DNA from 2 places in the Paenibacillus sp. P2(2022) genome. Region 2 is predicted to be linked to the other one. Evidence: riboswitches for the same ligand, from Rfam matches in the RefSeq annotation. Region 2 holds a riboswitch; the other holds the start of a gene.
The links. Region 2 has a riboswitch for cobalamin ahead of metE (5-methyltetrahydropteroyltriglutamate--homocysteine S-methyltransferase). Riboswitches for the same ligand answer to the same signal wherever they lie in the genome.
Positions count from the first base shown of each region.

Region 1: it holds a riboswitch for cobalamin, as region 2 does, so the genes downstream of both, MMB75_RS14045 (ABC transporter substrate-binding protein) here and metE (5-methyltetrahydropteroyltriglutamate--homocysteine S-methyltransferase) in region 2, are expected to answer to the same signal.

Region 1 is NZ_JAKWFI010000003.1:506,422-514,357, forward strand. Features, by position in the region: gene nikA (nickel ABC transporter substrate-binding protein) at 1-705, opposite strand, end outside; gene MMB75_RS14025 (ABC transporter ATP-binding protein) at 848-1,624, opposite strand; gene MMB75_RS14030 (ATP-binding cassette domain-containing protein) at 1,621-2,538, opposite strand; gene nikC (nickel transporter permease) at 2,538-3,353, opposite strand; gene nikB (nickel ABC transporter permease) at 3,368-4,297, opposite strand; gene MMB75_RS14045 (ABC transporter substrate-binding protein) at 4,313-5,896, opposite strand; cobalamin riboswitch at 6,113-6,317, opposite strand; gene MMB75_RS14050 (hypothetical protein) at 6,700-6,831, opposite strand; gene MMB75_RS14055 (nucleobase:cation symporter-2 family protein) at 7,084-7,936, opposite strand, start outside.
Region 2 is NZ_JAKWFI010000003.1:296,335-304,270, forward strand. Features, by position in the region: gene MMB75_RS13100 (glycoside hydrolase family 3 protein) at 1-496, opposite strand, end outside; gene MMB75_RS13105 (AbrB/MazE/SpoVT family DNA-binding domain-containing protein) at 729-1,199, shown strand; gene MMB75_RS13110 (anaerobic ribonucleoside triphosphate reductase) at 1,492-3,441, shown strand; gene nrdG (anaerobic ribonucleoside-triphosphate reductase activating protein) at 3,438-3,935, shown strand; cobalamin riboswitch at 4,125-4,320, shown strand; gene metE (5-methyltetrahydropteroyltriglutamate--homocysteine S-methyltransferase) at 4,479-6,797, shown strand; gene MMB75_RS13125 (DUF6985 domain-containing protein) at 6,885-7,418, opposite strand; gene MMB75_RS13130 (PadR family transcriptional regulator) at 7,799-7,936, shown strand, end outside.

The DNA.
Region 1 (7,936 bases), 210 kb from region 2:
AATTTTGTCCACCTTCGGTGCAGTACCCCAATAATTCGGGTTACGCTTAAAGGTTGCATACTCATCCTGCTTGTATTCATCCAGCATCCAAGGTCCTGTACCTACAGGTTTCTTAATTCCTTTGGACGTATCTCCATCATCCGGGAACCCGGCTTCACCCAAAAAACGGAACGGGCGAACGACAGACAGATCCTGAATAACTGGGTAGTATGGCTCTTTGAGCGTCATTCGGAACGTACTGTCATCTACAGCTTCAGTTTTATCGAGAACGCCTACTATACCAAGCCAGCTATGCGTTTTCTCATTTTTCATAATAGCGTCAAAGTTCTTTTTCACAATCGCCGCATTAAATAGCGTTCCATCGGAAAATTTCACACCTTTACGCAGCTTAAACGTATATGTCTTGCCGTCCTTGGATATGGTCCAGGATTCAGCCAAAGCAGGCTCTAGCTTGCCTCCTTGCTTGTAGCTGACTAACGGCTCATAAATCATGGATTGTGCAAATAGCTGGGAAGGGTTGTATACGTGAGGATTCATTGTACCAATGTCCCGTGGCCACGATAGCGTGATCGACTTTTCATTGGCAGCTCCGTTAGTAGAGGTGGATGCAGGTGTGTTCTCCTGCTTCGCGCAGCCCAGAATAACGGATAATAAGAGGAGCGTCACCAACATAAAGGTGGCAGTCTTGCGGTGTCGAACGGACATCAATGTATTTCCCCTTTTCTATATATGTGATAATGATTATCATAATCATATTTAGAATAGGTACCACATTATATTTTGTCAACAATATTCGACAAGCAAAGCTCTTATTTATTTTGAATTTGTATAATATTAAATTTATGGATTAATCCGCCAACGTTTGAAATAGAGTACGCGTGTATTCATGCTTCACTAGCTCTTCATCCCAATCCTCAAATATTTCCACGATCTCTCCCTGAACCATGACGGCAACACGATCACAGAACGTACGGGTGGATTGAAGATCATGGGTGATGAAAAGATAGGACAACTGACGTTCGAGCTGCATTCTTTTGAGCATGTTCAGCACGGAGGACTGGGTTGTCGTATCCAGATTGGCGACGGATTCATCGAACAGGATGATTTCTGGTTCAACGGCCAACGCCCGAGCAATGCACACCCGCTGTTTTTGTCCACCGCTTAGCTGCGCAGGGTATTTTTTCAGACTGTCAGCCTCTAACCCTACCGATTCCAGTAAGGAAAGGCAGATATCCAGTGCCCTTACTTTTCGCTCAGGAAAATAGTTGCAGATCGGCTCCATCAGAATATCTCGAATGGTCATACGGGGATGCAGTGAGGAGGCCGAGTCCTGCGCGACTAACTGGATTCGTTTGTACAGATGAATATCTTTCATCCTTCCGGTATGTATGGGCTGCTGATTCAGCCAGATTTCCCCCGAGGTCAACGACTCTAGCCCCAGGATACACTGTGCCAGCGTACTTTTGCCACTTCCGCTTTCTCCAACCAGTCCAAGGCATTCTCCCTGTCGTAATTCCAAGCTCACTTTCTTTATAGCCTGCTCACTGTGTTTCGTATTGAACCAGCCTTTTCTCCGTCTGCGGACAGGATAAGCTTTGGTGACGTTCTTCAATTCCAATATCACGGTTGCATCCTCCCTTCCGGGGTCATCTCCAATACTCGATCTGCTACGCGACTCATACCCTGACGATCATGTGAAATTAACAAAATAGTGAGCTCGAAATCCTCTCTCAACTGTAAAAGCAATGACAGAACCTTGTCGCGGTTGATCACATCCAGCGCTGTAGTGGGCTCGTCGGCAATAAAGAGGCGCGGGCCGGAGCTTAACATTGCAGCCAGCAGCACCCTTTGGCACATACCTCCGCTTAGTTCAAAAGGATATGATGACAGAATATACTCAGGATCGGCAAAACCGACCTTGCGGAGCAGAGAACACAAATAAGCTTCCTGCCCTGGAGTAGTGCGGCCTCCAGCCAGCTCCGTGACACGGTTCAGCATCTGTCGCATCCGTGACATTACGCCCTGTCGTCGATGGGTCTGCTGTGATGCAGTGTGGGACGGGGCAAGATCAGCCTGTCCCTGCTCCTTCTGGGCGTGCATTTGGCGCCGCCTGTGCAGTCTAAGCGTATCCGTCAGCTGGGCGCGGACGGTACGGATCGGATTCAGCCCGCTCAGCGATTGTTGAATGAGCAGGGCAATATCCTCACGGCGCAGTCTTTGCCAGCGCTGTTCATGGAATGGGATAATGTCTTCCCCGTTATAGTAGATGCACCCTTGCGTAACACCAACACTTGGGTCCAGCATACCCGCGATTGCGTGTGCGGTCAGGCTCTTGCCACATCCACTTGGTCCAGTCAGAGCCACAATTTCCCCTGGGTAGACGGAAAAGTTCACATCTCGCAGTAGCGGATTGCTCTCGCTTCCGCTTGCTCCTGCACCTGTACGACTAATCTCCAAATGTTCCACGTGTAACAACGGTTTTTGTACGTAAGCTCGCTCTATCGTATCCTTCCACCCTATGACTGGTCGTTTTCCCACTATTTCGCCGCCCCCTTTTCTGAAAAATGATCACCCAGAAGCTGGCAGGCAAGCACAAACAGCATAATCGCCAAACCCGGAAAGATCATAACATGCGGAGCCACCTGAAAATACGAGGTTGCATCATGCAGCATCACGCCCCACTCTGGCTTGGGCGGCTGTACACCCAATCCAAGAAAGGAGAGTCCAGCGATCATCAACACCACGTGTCCAATATCCCATACCGCATATACCAATAATTGCGGCCATACTTGTGGCAATACATAACGTCTTAGTATGCGCACGTGTGAATTGCCGGACAAACGGGCATACCGTACATAGTCCTCCTGGCAGGCTTTTTGAACCAAACTACGGATATAGCGGACATAGCCCGCCCACCGTACCGCAATAATCGCTAAGGTCATGTTGACGAAACCCGGCCCCAAAATACCCACAATCGCCACCGTTAAAATAATATCGGGAAAAGCCAGTACGCCATCGATTCCCCGCATAATCAGCTGATCCACGCGTCCTCGCACATAACCAATGAGCATGCCTGTGGGCAGACTAATACACAGCGTTGCTACCGTAATCGCACAAGCGATTAACACGCTTGTCCGAATTCCATAAATGAGCCGTGACAGCACATCCCGACCCAGATGATCCGTACCGAAAGGATATTTACGGCTGGGTGGTGCCAAACGGTTCAGAAGGTCCACATGCAGAGGATCATGCGGAGCGGCCCAGGGAGCCAGCAACCCAAGCAGCACGATCAGGCCAAACAGTGCGCCCCCTGCCAGCAAGCTTCCTCTAAAGGAAAGCCGTATCTTTTTCATTTTCAGCTTCCCCCTTAACGCAAACGCAGCCTTGGATCTATCACCGTCTGGACCACATCCACCAAACACTGAACACCTACAATTAAAAACGCGGCAAACATAACATATCCCTGAATCACCGGGTAATCCCGCTGCGTAATTGCATCTATAAAATACTTTCCTAACCCTGGCCATGAAAAAATGGTTTCTACGATGACGTTACCTGCCAGCATAAATGATAGATTCGTACCTAATAGCGTGATCATAGGCAGAACGGCATGTTTAAATATCTCAAAAAAGAGAATATGCATACGTGAAAAACCGCGAGCTCTCGCTGCCTTCACAAAATTCCGGTCACTCAGCTCCAGCATCTGAGCACGCAATACACGGGCTTGCACCGTTCCCAATCCTGCACCAAGCGTCAGCGCTGGGAGCACTAAATGTGTCCAGTCCTCCCTTCCCATGGATGGGAGCCAGCCCAAGCGAACGGAAAATAGATAGATCAGCAGAAACCCAAGCCAAAAAGAAGGAATTGACGATCCCAGCAAAGCGAACAGCCTGCCCAGACGATCTAGTGGACCGCTGACTTTTAGCGAGGCAGCCAGTCCCATCCCAAGCGTAAGCACCGCCATGACGGCAAAGCCCGCCAAAGCTAGCTCCACCGTAGCGGGCAGTCTGCTCCATAGTTCGTTTAGCACTGACTCCTTGGACACATACGAGGTTCCCCAATGTCCTGTGAACACATCCCTCAGCCAGTTCACATATTGAATATGAAGCGGCTCATTCAAGCCCAGTTCGTTTCGCAGCGCGGTTAGCGCCTCCCCAGAAGCAGGAACATTATGCGCGGTGAGCAAAATGAGAGCAGGGTCACCAGGGGCCAGCCTCATCAGTACAAAAGTCAGCGTAGATACAACGAATACAATGATGGGCAGCTGCGCCACACGTTCCAATATAAAACGAATCATAGGATACGTTGCTCGTTATTCCGCAATATCAGATTGCGCTGTAATGTAGTAATACTCGATCGGATGCGGTGTAAAGCCCTTTACTCCTTTTTTCACACCAAACACATTGTCAGGGTGCACAATGAACGACTGCGGTAAATCTGTATTGATGATATCCAGCGCTTGCAGTGTTACCGCATTACGCTGTGCGGTATCCTTCGCCAACTTCAGGCTGTGAAGAATATTCTCCAGCGGTTTGGAAGCATAACGGCTTACATTCGCTTCACTTGTAGAGGAGTAGAACATGTCCATAAAATACTGCGGCTCCCCTGTATGGGCCGTGAGCATGCTGTACATAGCAAAATCCCAATCATTTTTGGTCAATGCCTCGTCGATATTTTCCACCTTGCGAATCTTGACCTGGATTCCCTCATTCAGCAATTGGCTCTGAATCACCTCAGCCATGACGGATAGCTCCGGACGCTGTGGGAAGGTCAGCAGCGTAACCTCGAATGGCTTGCCCTGCTTGGTCCACGTACCTTGGGCATCCTTCTGCCAGCCATCCTTCGTCAACAACTGCTCCGCCGTTCCGTCCAATGCTTTGCGCTCAATCTTACCGAAGGGAAGAATGCTCGGAAACGGGCTGCTTGCTTCCGTACCGAAGCCTCTCATGACGGCGCTCACAATGGATGCGCGCGGAATCAGACTGTCCACCACCTTACGGTTGGTTGCATCCTTGAACACAGGTGATTCCATGTTGTACACAATCATATGGGTGCGCAAGGATGGAGCCGACAGCACTTGTAGCTTGTCGTTCTTTTTTAATACCTCTGCGTTATCTACCGGAATATCCGTCGCTACATCCACCTCACCAGATTGTAACGCCATCAGGCGCGAATTACCGTCCGTAATGAATTTCATCGTCGCTTCGGCCAATCGCGCCTTTTCGCCCCAGTATCCGTCATAACGCTCGACGACCAAGGATTGATCCTTGTTGAAGGCTTTGATTTTAAAAGCACCTGTCATTGCAGGGTAGCTTTGCTCATCTTTCATGGATGCCACATCCAGTACAATCGTTGACGGATCAGCCAAATTGGATACCAGCGCTGCATTCGGCTGGTTTGTCGTAATTTTCAGCGTCAGCGGACCAGTTACATCAATGGACTTCACATCCAGTAAATCCTTCGCCAGATGGCTTTTTTCGATTGAGCGCAGCAAAGATGCTTTTACACTTACTGCATCCATGCTCTTTCCATTATGAAACGTGACCTTATCCTGCACGCTGAACGACCACACATTAGGACTATCATGCTTCCACTCCTTGGCTAGCCAAGCTACAGGTTCCAGTTTTTCATTCAAACGAATGAGTGTCTCACCGGCACCGGAACGCATCACATCCCAGCTATTGTCTCCATGCGGATCGACGCCTGACGGTTTCCACGTATACGCCATCACCAGCTTTTTATCTGCTTGAGTCTGTTGTGCAGACGTGTTCTCACCCTTGCCCGAGCTATCCTCCGTCTTCGTGGCTGCGCCACATCCCGAAAGAGTCATAACTGCCATCAGCAGCAGCAATCCTGTACATATGAACCATGAACGCCTATTACGATTGCCTATCATCCCACATTTCCCCCTCTATCTTGTAAAATCGTATAAACCTAACGCAAAACGCGAAAAAGCATTCCCAACCACTTGATCAGCAGTCAGAAATGCTTTCATTATAAAATGTCAAAACTCACCTCAAAGCCAGCTCCAAAAACATAGAAGGGATCAGATCGGTTTCAGACATTCCGTATGCAGCACGCCTAACCACCTCCCCAGCATCCCGTGGGTCTGACAGTGATGTCAAAACAGGCAGGTCTCCTGACTCCAAGCGTATCTTTCAGGCCTTCCCGGTTCCTCACAGTTCCAGTGGCTTGTTCTGAAAGCTCCAGCAGTACCCTGCTGATGCCTGTATACAGTGGCGGGTCCGTGTCGGAATCTACCGAACTTCCCTTTTAAGTGAACACGCTCAACAACTATCTACATCGTCTCTACGAAACTTCGTATATAGAGTTGTCCGGCTCACACCTGTTTTCTTCCTTTATTCCTTTTTATTACGATTTAGGATTATCTTATTTTGTTGCTACTGGCTTGTCAACAAATGTTGCGTAATAATTTAAATTTGAATGATATAGTGTGAATCAAGACCAAGGCTATTCATTGCTTGCGCGCAATTGAAGGTATGTCTTAACGTTGCGTGCACACAATTCACGTGTTAAAATTAGGTATAGAGATAACCACCGTATCCGTATACTAAAAAGAGCCTTCGCCGCTCCAACGGCAAAGACTCTTAGGACTTGAAAGGCTGTGGATCACCACCACGGCGCGCTGCATAACTGAATGTTAATGCGAACGAAACCCACCGTTAGGGGCCAACCTAATTACGCGGTGGGTTTTCGCTTGTTCCGAAATTTCCGACGCAGCCAGCGATAAAGCTTACGAATACTAAACACCAGGCTTAGTAACGTAACCATCCAACGCAGCACATCATAGCACGACACAAGGTTGACCATCGGCTTCACCCCCTTTCGGGAAGCTGCGCCGTGATCCGAAAACATCCACCACTATCCAAAGTCCTTAAGGTAGATTATACCATGCCTCTTCCTACCACTCGAAAATCCAAACCCCGATCTTCATACAGAAAGAGGGTTTTATCAATAATTTCATGCTGCTTAATAAATAACTAGTTCTGGATAACCCCATGCCAAACAGCCGGAAAAGAGGCTACGCCCTCTCTCCGGCTGTTTTTGTTTATTTCCTATTCATCAAACCTTCTGTGGAACTTCTGAGACATTAACGCCTTTGACCGATTCACCCTGTTTTCTTGCCAAAACAATGTTCAAGACAATTGCCGTAATCGAGCCAGATACGATGCCGTTTTGCAGCAGCATTTTGGCAAAGCTCGGCAGTTGGTCGAACATTTGCGGCAGAACAGCTGAGCCTAGGCCCACGGCAATACTGCATGCTGCAATCAGCAGATTGCTTTCTTTCCGCAGATCCACTTCTGACAAAATAGACATGCCTGATGCAGCAACCGAGCCAAACATGACGATCATCGCCCCGCCCAGCACAGCGTTAGGAATCACTGTCGTCAAGGCAGCCAGCTTAGGCAGCAAACCGAGGACGACCATGATGCCGCCAGCAGCAAAAATAACGTTACGGGATTTGACGCGAGTCAGCGAGATTAAACCCACATTTTGGGAGAAGGCCGTGTAAGGGAACGCATTAAAAATACCGCCCAACATAATTGCAAGTCCTTCCGAACGAAGTCCATTGACGATTTGCTTTTGCTCCACTTTCTGATCAATCGCTTTACCTACTGCTAGATAAACCCCCGTAGACTCGACCATGCTCACAATATTGACGATAATCATCGTACATACTGCCATAATGCTAAACTCCGGCTTACCAAAATAAAACGGCTGCGCAATACTCACCCACGAAGCATCCGCTACGGGAGCAAAATGCACCATTCCCATCGCATAGGCGACTACAGTACCTGCGAACAGACCAATAAGAACGGAAATCGAGCGTAAAAAGCCCTTGGCTACTCGATTGACAAGCAGAATAACCAGTAGTGTAACCAGCGCCAGCAGCAAATTACGCGGCTGTCCAAAA
Region 2 (7,936 bases):
ACGTCGCAACCGCTTTCAAATATACCGGATGATCACCCTGTATCCCTTTGACTAACTCCTTCGACAATTCTCCCGTCAAATACGGGTCTTCGCCGTAGGCCTCCTCATTCCTTCCCCATCTTGGGTCACGCTCCATATCCACTGTAGGCGCCCACAGGGTAAGACCGTTCAATTTTGGATCACGACGATAGTAGACACGCGCCTCATCTGCAATAACAGAGCCGATCTGACGCATTAACTCCGTATCCCAAGTACAGGCCAAACCCACAGGCTGAGGAAATGAAGTGGCCTCCCCCAACCAGGCTATCCCGTGTGCTGCTTCCGTACCGTGCTTGTAAGCTGCAACTCCCAAACGGTCAATGGCCGGCTGGTATTGCAGCATAGATTCGATCTTTTCCTCTAAGGTTAGTCGCGACACGAGATCCCGTACACGCTCATCTAGTTGAATCTTCGGATCTTGAAATAAATATTCGATACCCGTTGTTTCATGACTCAAATCCGTCATCTCCTTAGCTTCATTAAGATGATAAAAAGTTATGCACGAAAGCGCTTTAATATATCATAACGAAAAAGGAGTACACCAGCAACAATACCGAAAACATCCTAAATTGGATGAAATACAAACCGCGGCATACGAGAAAAAAAGTTACAATTTCTTTTTCTTATATAAAGCTAAAAATGATATTTTTTGGTATAATCAGGATATATCATTGAAGGAGGAAGCGCTGATGAAAAATACCGGAATGACACGGCCTCTGGATCAGCTGGGGCGAATTGTACTCCCTAAGGAAATGCGCACCACTATGGATATCAATATCGGTGATTCGCTTGAATTCTTCGTAGATGAAGAAGGATTTGTATTAAGGAAATACACGGGTGTCTCCTGCAAATTTTGCGGCGCAGTGGATCATTTAACTTATTTTCGGGACAGCTTTATTTGCGCTGATTGCATCCAGTTATTAAAGAACGATGAACATGTACATGCCACAAGCAACGATGCCATCCAGGCTCAAGAACATACCAAATCGAACCAAGCCAACACTACCTGGCAGCCCAAGCATTCCAGAGTGCAACAAGGTGAAATGGTAAAAAAGCTCCGCAAGCTGATTCAGGAACATCCGAACCTGCCACAAAAAGTGTATGCAGAAATGCTCGATATTTCCCAAGGCCGTGTGTCCCAACTGAAAAAGCTGCTCTAAACCTTCTAAAAATTTTTTTCCCAATATCATATACGATGTACTCGAAAACCTACTTATTTCACTGTAACTACAATGGCCAGGTGTAGAGTAAGGTGCATATCTGTGGATGTGTCCCTTATTCTATACCTGGCCTTTTCCTGCTTCTCGCCTCTATCAATGTGACAATAGTCACATACTCTCAATGTCTACGTATATACAATATATAGATCGAAACAATTGGTTATCACTAGATATCATCAATATGTTGTTTTTGTGAAAAATATATATTTTTTACTATATGGAGGGTTTTACGATGAAGGTGCTGGAGGAACATCAATTATACGACATCGGTGAGCGAGTCATTGGGGCACAAGATCTGGACATGCTGCGGGAGAATGCAAATTTAAATGGAGAATCGTTTAGCGGCAAAATGAGCAAGCTTGGCTCGGAATATGCCAAATGGTATGCGCGCCTGCGTGTACTTCCGCCTGAATTAACAGACGCGATTGACCATGGGTATGTATATGTTCACGATTTGGACCAATATGCGCTCGGAACTACAAATTGTATCTTTATCCCATTTGGTCGTTTGCTACAAGACGGTTTCAATACAGGCAATGGCTCTGTACGCACACCACAAACAATTATGTCTGCTATGGCACTGGTCGCCATCATATTCCAGTCTCAACAAAATAGCCAATTTGGTGGTGTCTCTGCCAATAAAATAGATTGGGATCTTGCTCCATACGTTGCTCGTTCCTTCCGCAAGCATCTGCGCAAAGGACTCCGGCTGTTCGAGGAAGAGCTAGACTCCCGTTGGTCTGACGACGAGCTGCATTTAGCCAATACTCACTTGCAAGAGGTCTGCCCTCGTTCATACTCATTCGCACGCGAAGAGACAGAGACAGAAACCCGGCAGGCGGCGGAATCGCTCATTCATAACCTGAACACGATGAGCAGTCGGGCAGGGGGGCAAATTCCATTCACTTCACTGAATTACGGGATGTGTACGTCTGCTGAAGGTCGGCTTGTTTCGCAATCGCTGCTGGAAGCCACGATTCGCGGACTGGGCAGCGGGGAAACTCCTATTTTTCCACAACATATTTTCCAATGTAAAAAAGGAGTCAACCAGGCAGAGGGCGATATCAACTACGATTTGTTCATAAAAGCGGTAGAATGCTCCAGCAAGCGGATGTATCCCAACTTTGTGAATGTGGATGCTACCTTCAATCTGCCTTATTACCGCGCAGATGACCCGGATACCATCATTGCCACGATGGGCTGCCGTACCCGTACCATTTCTGACCGTTTCGGCAGAAACCGCCAGAGCGGCAAGGGTAATCTCTCATTTAATACTATTAATCTGGTACGGCTCGGGATTGAATATGGTATTTGCACAGGCAAGCGTCTGACACCTGACCGTGACCGCTTTGACGCGAGACTGGAAGAGGTTATGCGAATTGCAGTAGACGGTCTAATCCATCGCTATCATATCCAGACCAGCCAGCCAGCCAAAGCCTCGGACTTTATGATGCGCGAAGGGGTATGGGAAGGCGGAAAAGAACTGGCACCTGATGAGAAGGTGGGAAGCGTCCTAAAGCACGGTACGCTTTCGATCGGATTTATCGGGCTGGCTGAGTGTATGAAAGCATTATACGGAAAACACCACGGAGAGGATGATTTTGTATACCGTGAAGCACAGCGAATCATCACCTCCATGCGCGTGTATTGTGATCGAATGAGTGAACATCACAATCTAAATATTACACTGTTCGCGACACCTGCCGAAGGGCTGTCGGGCAAGTTCACATTGCTGGATCAACGTGACTTCGGAGTTATTCCTGAAGTAAATGACCGGGAATATTACACGAATTCCTTTCATATTCCGGTGTATTACAAGCTCCCGGCTGCTCGTAAAATCAGCTTGGAGGCTCCGTTCCATAATCTATGTAATGCGGGTGCAATTTCATACATCGAGCTGGACGGTAATGCGCGGAATAACCCGGATGCGTTTCTTAAAATTGTTCAATACGCGCTGCATCAGAACATTGGCTACTTCTCCATCAACCATCCGGTGGATCGTTGTACGGAATGCGGCTATGAAGGAATTATCGGGACAAGCTGTCCTCAATGCGGCACGGATGAGGAACACACGCATTTTCAGCGTTTACGTCGGGTAACCGGATATCTGACAGGTGATTATACCGTTCGTTTTAATGCTGCCAAGCAAGCCGAAGTTCGCGACCGGGTGAAGCATAAGTGAATTTGTGCGGCTATATTCCGGAATCTCTGAATGAAGGATACGGCCTGCGCACCGTCGTATTCATTAGCGGTTGCCGCCATGCCTGTCCCGGCTGCTTTAATCCAGCTTCGTGGAACTTTCGCGCAGGGGAGCCATTCACGCCCAAGCGTCAACAGGAGGTCATCCGTGATATCATGGATAATCCGCTGTTGGACGGATTGACTCTCTGCGGGGGAGACCCTTTTTTCTCAGCAGCAGAATGCTCGCAATTTGTACGTGACTTCCGCGCGGCTTGTCCCGACCGAACCGTCTGGGCCTACACAGGCTTTGTCTACGAAGATCTGCTCATGGATCGGGAGCGACAGGAACTGGCGCTATTGTGTGACGTGATTGTGGACGGCCGTTTTGTTGAACAGCAAAAGGATTTGACCCTCCCCTTTCGGGGCAGCCGTAATCAGCGCCTGGTAGATGTGAAAGCCAGTACTCAAGCAGGTTACACCGTTTCATTAGCTTAAAGGCGATGTTCTACTTAGCAAGATGCTATACCAAAGACAAGTTCCCCACGATGGGTTGGACTTGTCTTTTTTGCATATAACTAACAGATTCCACTCCAGTTTCTATTACTGTTTCTATTGCACATCCTGTGAGTTTCACTTATGATGGTGAACAAGTATACGAGTGCATAATTATTCGTCATACCTTAATCGCATAGTTTGGAAATAGGTGTCTGTTCTATTCAGATCAGACTTAAAAGGGAAGCCGGTGCAAATCCGGGACGGTCCCGCCACTGTAAACGGGGAATGTTCAGCTGCTCATACACCCACTGGTCCACAGACCGGGAAGGGATGCTGAACGTCATGATCCGTAAGTCAGGAGACCTGCCTATTTTAACAACATCGCAGTACCTACGGAAGATAGGGAGGTGTTAAGAGCAGTCGCCGTATTTTTGAATTTTAATCGCGGAGGCATTCTTTCCCCTACTTATTTTTAGCCTTGGGGACAGAATGCCTTTTTTGGTACGTAAAAATAAACTGGCTACCACTTAGGAGGAAACCTACATGTCCATTAACGAACGATCTGCATTGTCCGGTTTGACTAGCAGTAATCTGGGATATCCGCGTATCGGCGGGAACCGGGAATGGAAGAAAGCACTGGAGCGCTTCTGGCAGGGTAGTATTAACGAAAGTGAACTGCATAGTGAGATGAAAAGATTGCGTCTGGAGCATCTGAGCAAGCAACGTGACAAAGGGATTGATCGCATTCCTGTCGGAGACTTTTCCTATTACGATCATGTGCTGGATACATCTGTGATGTTCGGTCTCGTACCCGAACGGTTCAACTATCGTCCTACAGGTCCGGTTCCTCTGTCTGTGTATTTCGGGATGGCACGTGGGCAGAAGGGAGCTACCGCCAGCGAAATGACCAAATGGATGAATACCAATTACCACTACATCGTTCCCGAATTGGAAAATGCGGCTCCAGTGCTCACTGAAAATAAGCCCTTACTCGCTTATCGTGAAGCAAAGCAGGAGCTAGGTATTGACGGTAAACCGGTTCTCATCGGTCCCTACTCATTTGTTGTTTTATCCAAAGGCTATGATCGTAAGGATCTGGCCTCTATTATACGAACCTTCCTGCCTTTATACGCCCGAGTCCTGTCCGAACTAGCAGCAGAAGGCGTACAATGGGTCCAAATCGATGAACCTGTCCTGACCACCTCATTCCCAGTAGAGGATCTGGATATTATTCAGGAGGTCTATGAAGCTTTGACCCAAGCTGCTCCCTCCTTAAACATCATGCTGCAAACCTACTTTGGTAGCCTAGATCATTATGAGCGTCTGACTGAACTTCCAGTCCAGGGACTGGGTCTTGATTTTGTCTATGATGATGGCGAAAATCTCCAGCATATATCGCGACATGGCTTCCCCAAAGAGAAAACGCTGGGTGCTGGTGTCATTGATGGGCGCAATATATGGCGCAGCGACCTGAATGCCGTGGCTGCGCTGTTGGGCCAGTTAGCAGAACAAATCAATGCAGAACAGCTTATCGTGCAGCCATCGTGCAGTCTGCTGCATGTGCCGGTCAGTCTGGAAGCAGAGCACAAGCTGGACCGAGAGCTGGTGCATGCCCTAGCCTTTGCCGATGAAAAGCTGGATGAAATCGCAGTCTTGGCGGCTGCACTTGGTAAGCATGATCCATCCGCACTTGCCAAGCTTGAGCAAAGTGCGGAAGCGGTAGCCCGCTTCAACAGCTCAGCGGCAAGGGTACAGACAGCTGCCGATTTGGCCGACCTGTTGGCAAAGGAGCCACTATCACGCAGCGTTCCTTTCGCCGAGCGCCGTATAATTCAGCAAAATAGGCTGAAGTTACCCCCACTGCCTACGACGACCATCGGCAGCTTCCCGCAAACTGCTGAGGTTCGCAAGGCCCGCCTGCACTATCGCAAAGGAGAATGGTCTGCCGAGCAATATCGGACATTCATCCAGCAGCAGATCAAGGAATGGATTGATATCCAAGAGGACATTGGCATAGATGTGCTTGTACATGGGGAGTTTGAACGGACCGACATGGTTGAGTTTTTTGGCGAAAAACTAAAAGGCTTTGCTTTTACACAAAACGGATGGGTGCAATCCTACGGCTCCCGCTGTGTTAAACCGCCGATTATTTACGGAGATGTGTCGTTCGATCAACCAATGACTGTGGAAGAGACGGCATTTGCCCAATCGTTAACCTCCAAGCCAGTTAAAGGAATGCTTACAGGCCCTGTGACCATTTTGAACTGGTCCTTTGAACGCAATGATATTCCACGCAGGCAAGTTGCTTTGCAATTAGCTCTGGCATTACGGGCAGAGGTAGAGGCACTCGAACAAGCGGGTATTAGCATGATTCAGGTGGATGAACCCGCAATTCGCGAAGGGCTCCCGTTGAAAAAAGAACAACAGCAGGCCTATCTGGATTGGGCGGTTCAAGCCTTCCTTGTGACCACGGCCACTGTTGAACCTGCGACCCAAATCCATACACACATGTGCTATTCCGAATTCCAAGATATGATCCAGTCCATTTCAGACATGGATGCCGACGTGATTTCTATTGAAACCTCTCGTAGTCATGGTGAACTGATTGTTAGCTTTGAGGATCAGGTGTACGACAAAGGCATCGGTCTGGGCGTGTACGATATCCACAGCCCGCGTATTCCTGATGAATCAGAAATGCTAAGCATGATTCAGCGTGCCTTGCGCGTACTGCCAGCAGATTTGTTCTGGGTTAATCCAGACTGTGGGCTGAAAACCCGCACCAAGGAGGAATCTGTCGCCGCGTTGCGGCAAATGGTACAGGCGGCTCAAGCAGCCCGAGCCGTGCTGTCTGTATCCAACTAATATTTTTATCGTATCCAATCACGTTGTTATATCCATCATATCCTATTCCCTTTTCGGTCTTTCTATTAGAGACCGGAAGGGAGTTATTTATTCCAAGTCATATAATGTATATAAACCTTGAATATGCTCGATTTTTAGCTGCTTCAGATGTACGCCTAAGCCATGCTCTCGATCCCAGGAACAATTAAAATTCAAATATAGTTCATCCTTTTCCGATGAGTCGGAAATCAGTATAGATATAAGCTGCATTCGATCCAGCAATTGCTCTGGTCGCTCCACATAAGGCGCATATTCATTAGGGTCCTCTCCCCATAAGCTGTATGCCTTCCGATACTTTTCCACGATGTCTACATAATGATGGTATATGGACTCCAATACTTGAGGATGGATCGCTGACGAACATGCCATATACTTCTCCCATGTCTTTCTCTGAGGTTCCGTAGGTTCTTCTATAGCCTGTGCCTGTTCTTCAGAGTCGGCTCCCACGATAAATTCGACTTCTACCTCCGACGGATGCCCGCAAAAATCAAGATGTACCACACCACGCAGTACAACCTCCTCCGACACATCCCAAGTCTCATCATCCTGTTCCAATTCCCTATACCAGTGCTTCCAGTCCATCCTTTATCCACCTCTTTATAATAGGTAATCTTTAGCTCTATTGAACACTTTACAATCTATCATTTTAATGAATGAAATTAAAGTAACATTCTGTGGGTGTTTCCAGCCAGAAATCGAGGAATTTCCAAATAAAACTACTTTATTCTACAAGATTTGCTATTCGTGTAAGCCTTCAAGAAAGAAAACCGGCCCATTTTGACCCGAATATTTTATTATTAAAAATTTAGTACCTTGCATTAATCAGTACATGATGTTAAATTATACCTGACTACTGATTTATAATTAGTACCCGTGACAAATTATGCACAAACACACGTTTCTTCCCCTTATTCCGAACGACACCTATGAATTATGATTACATCAGGAAGGGAGCATCGCTCGTGAATGTGAACATCCAATTCAAAAAAGGGGTACTGGAACTATGCGTTCTAGTTCTAATTGGACGTAGAGACCGCTATGGCTACGAATTGGCTCAAGCCGTCTCCCGTCATATCGAAGTAGCAGAGGGAGCCCTATAT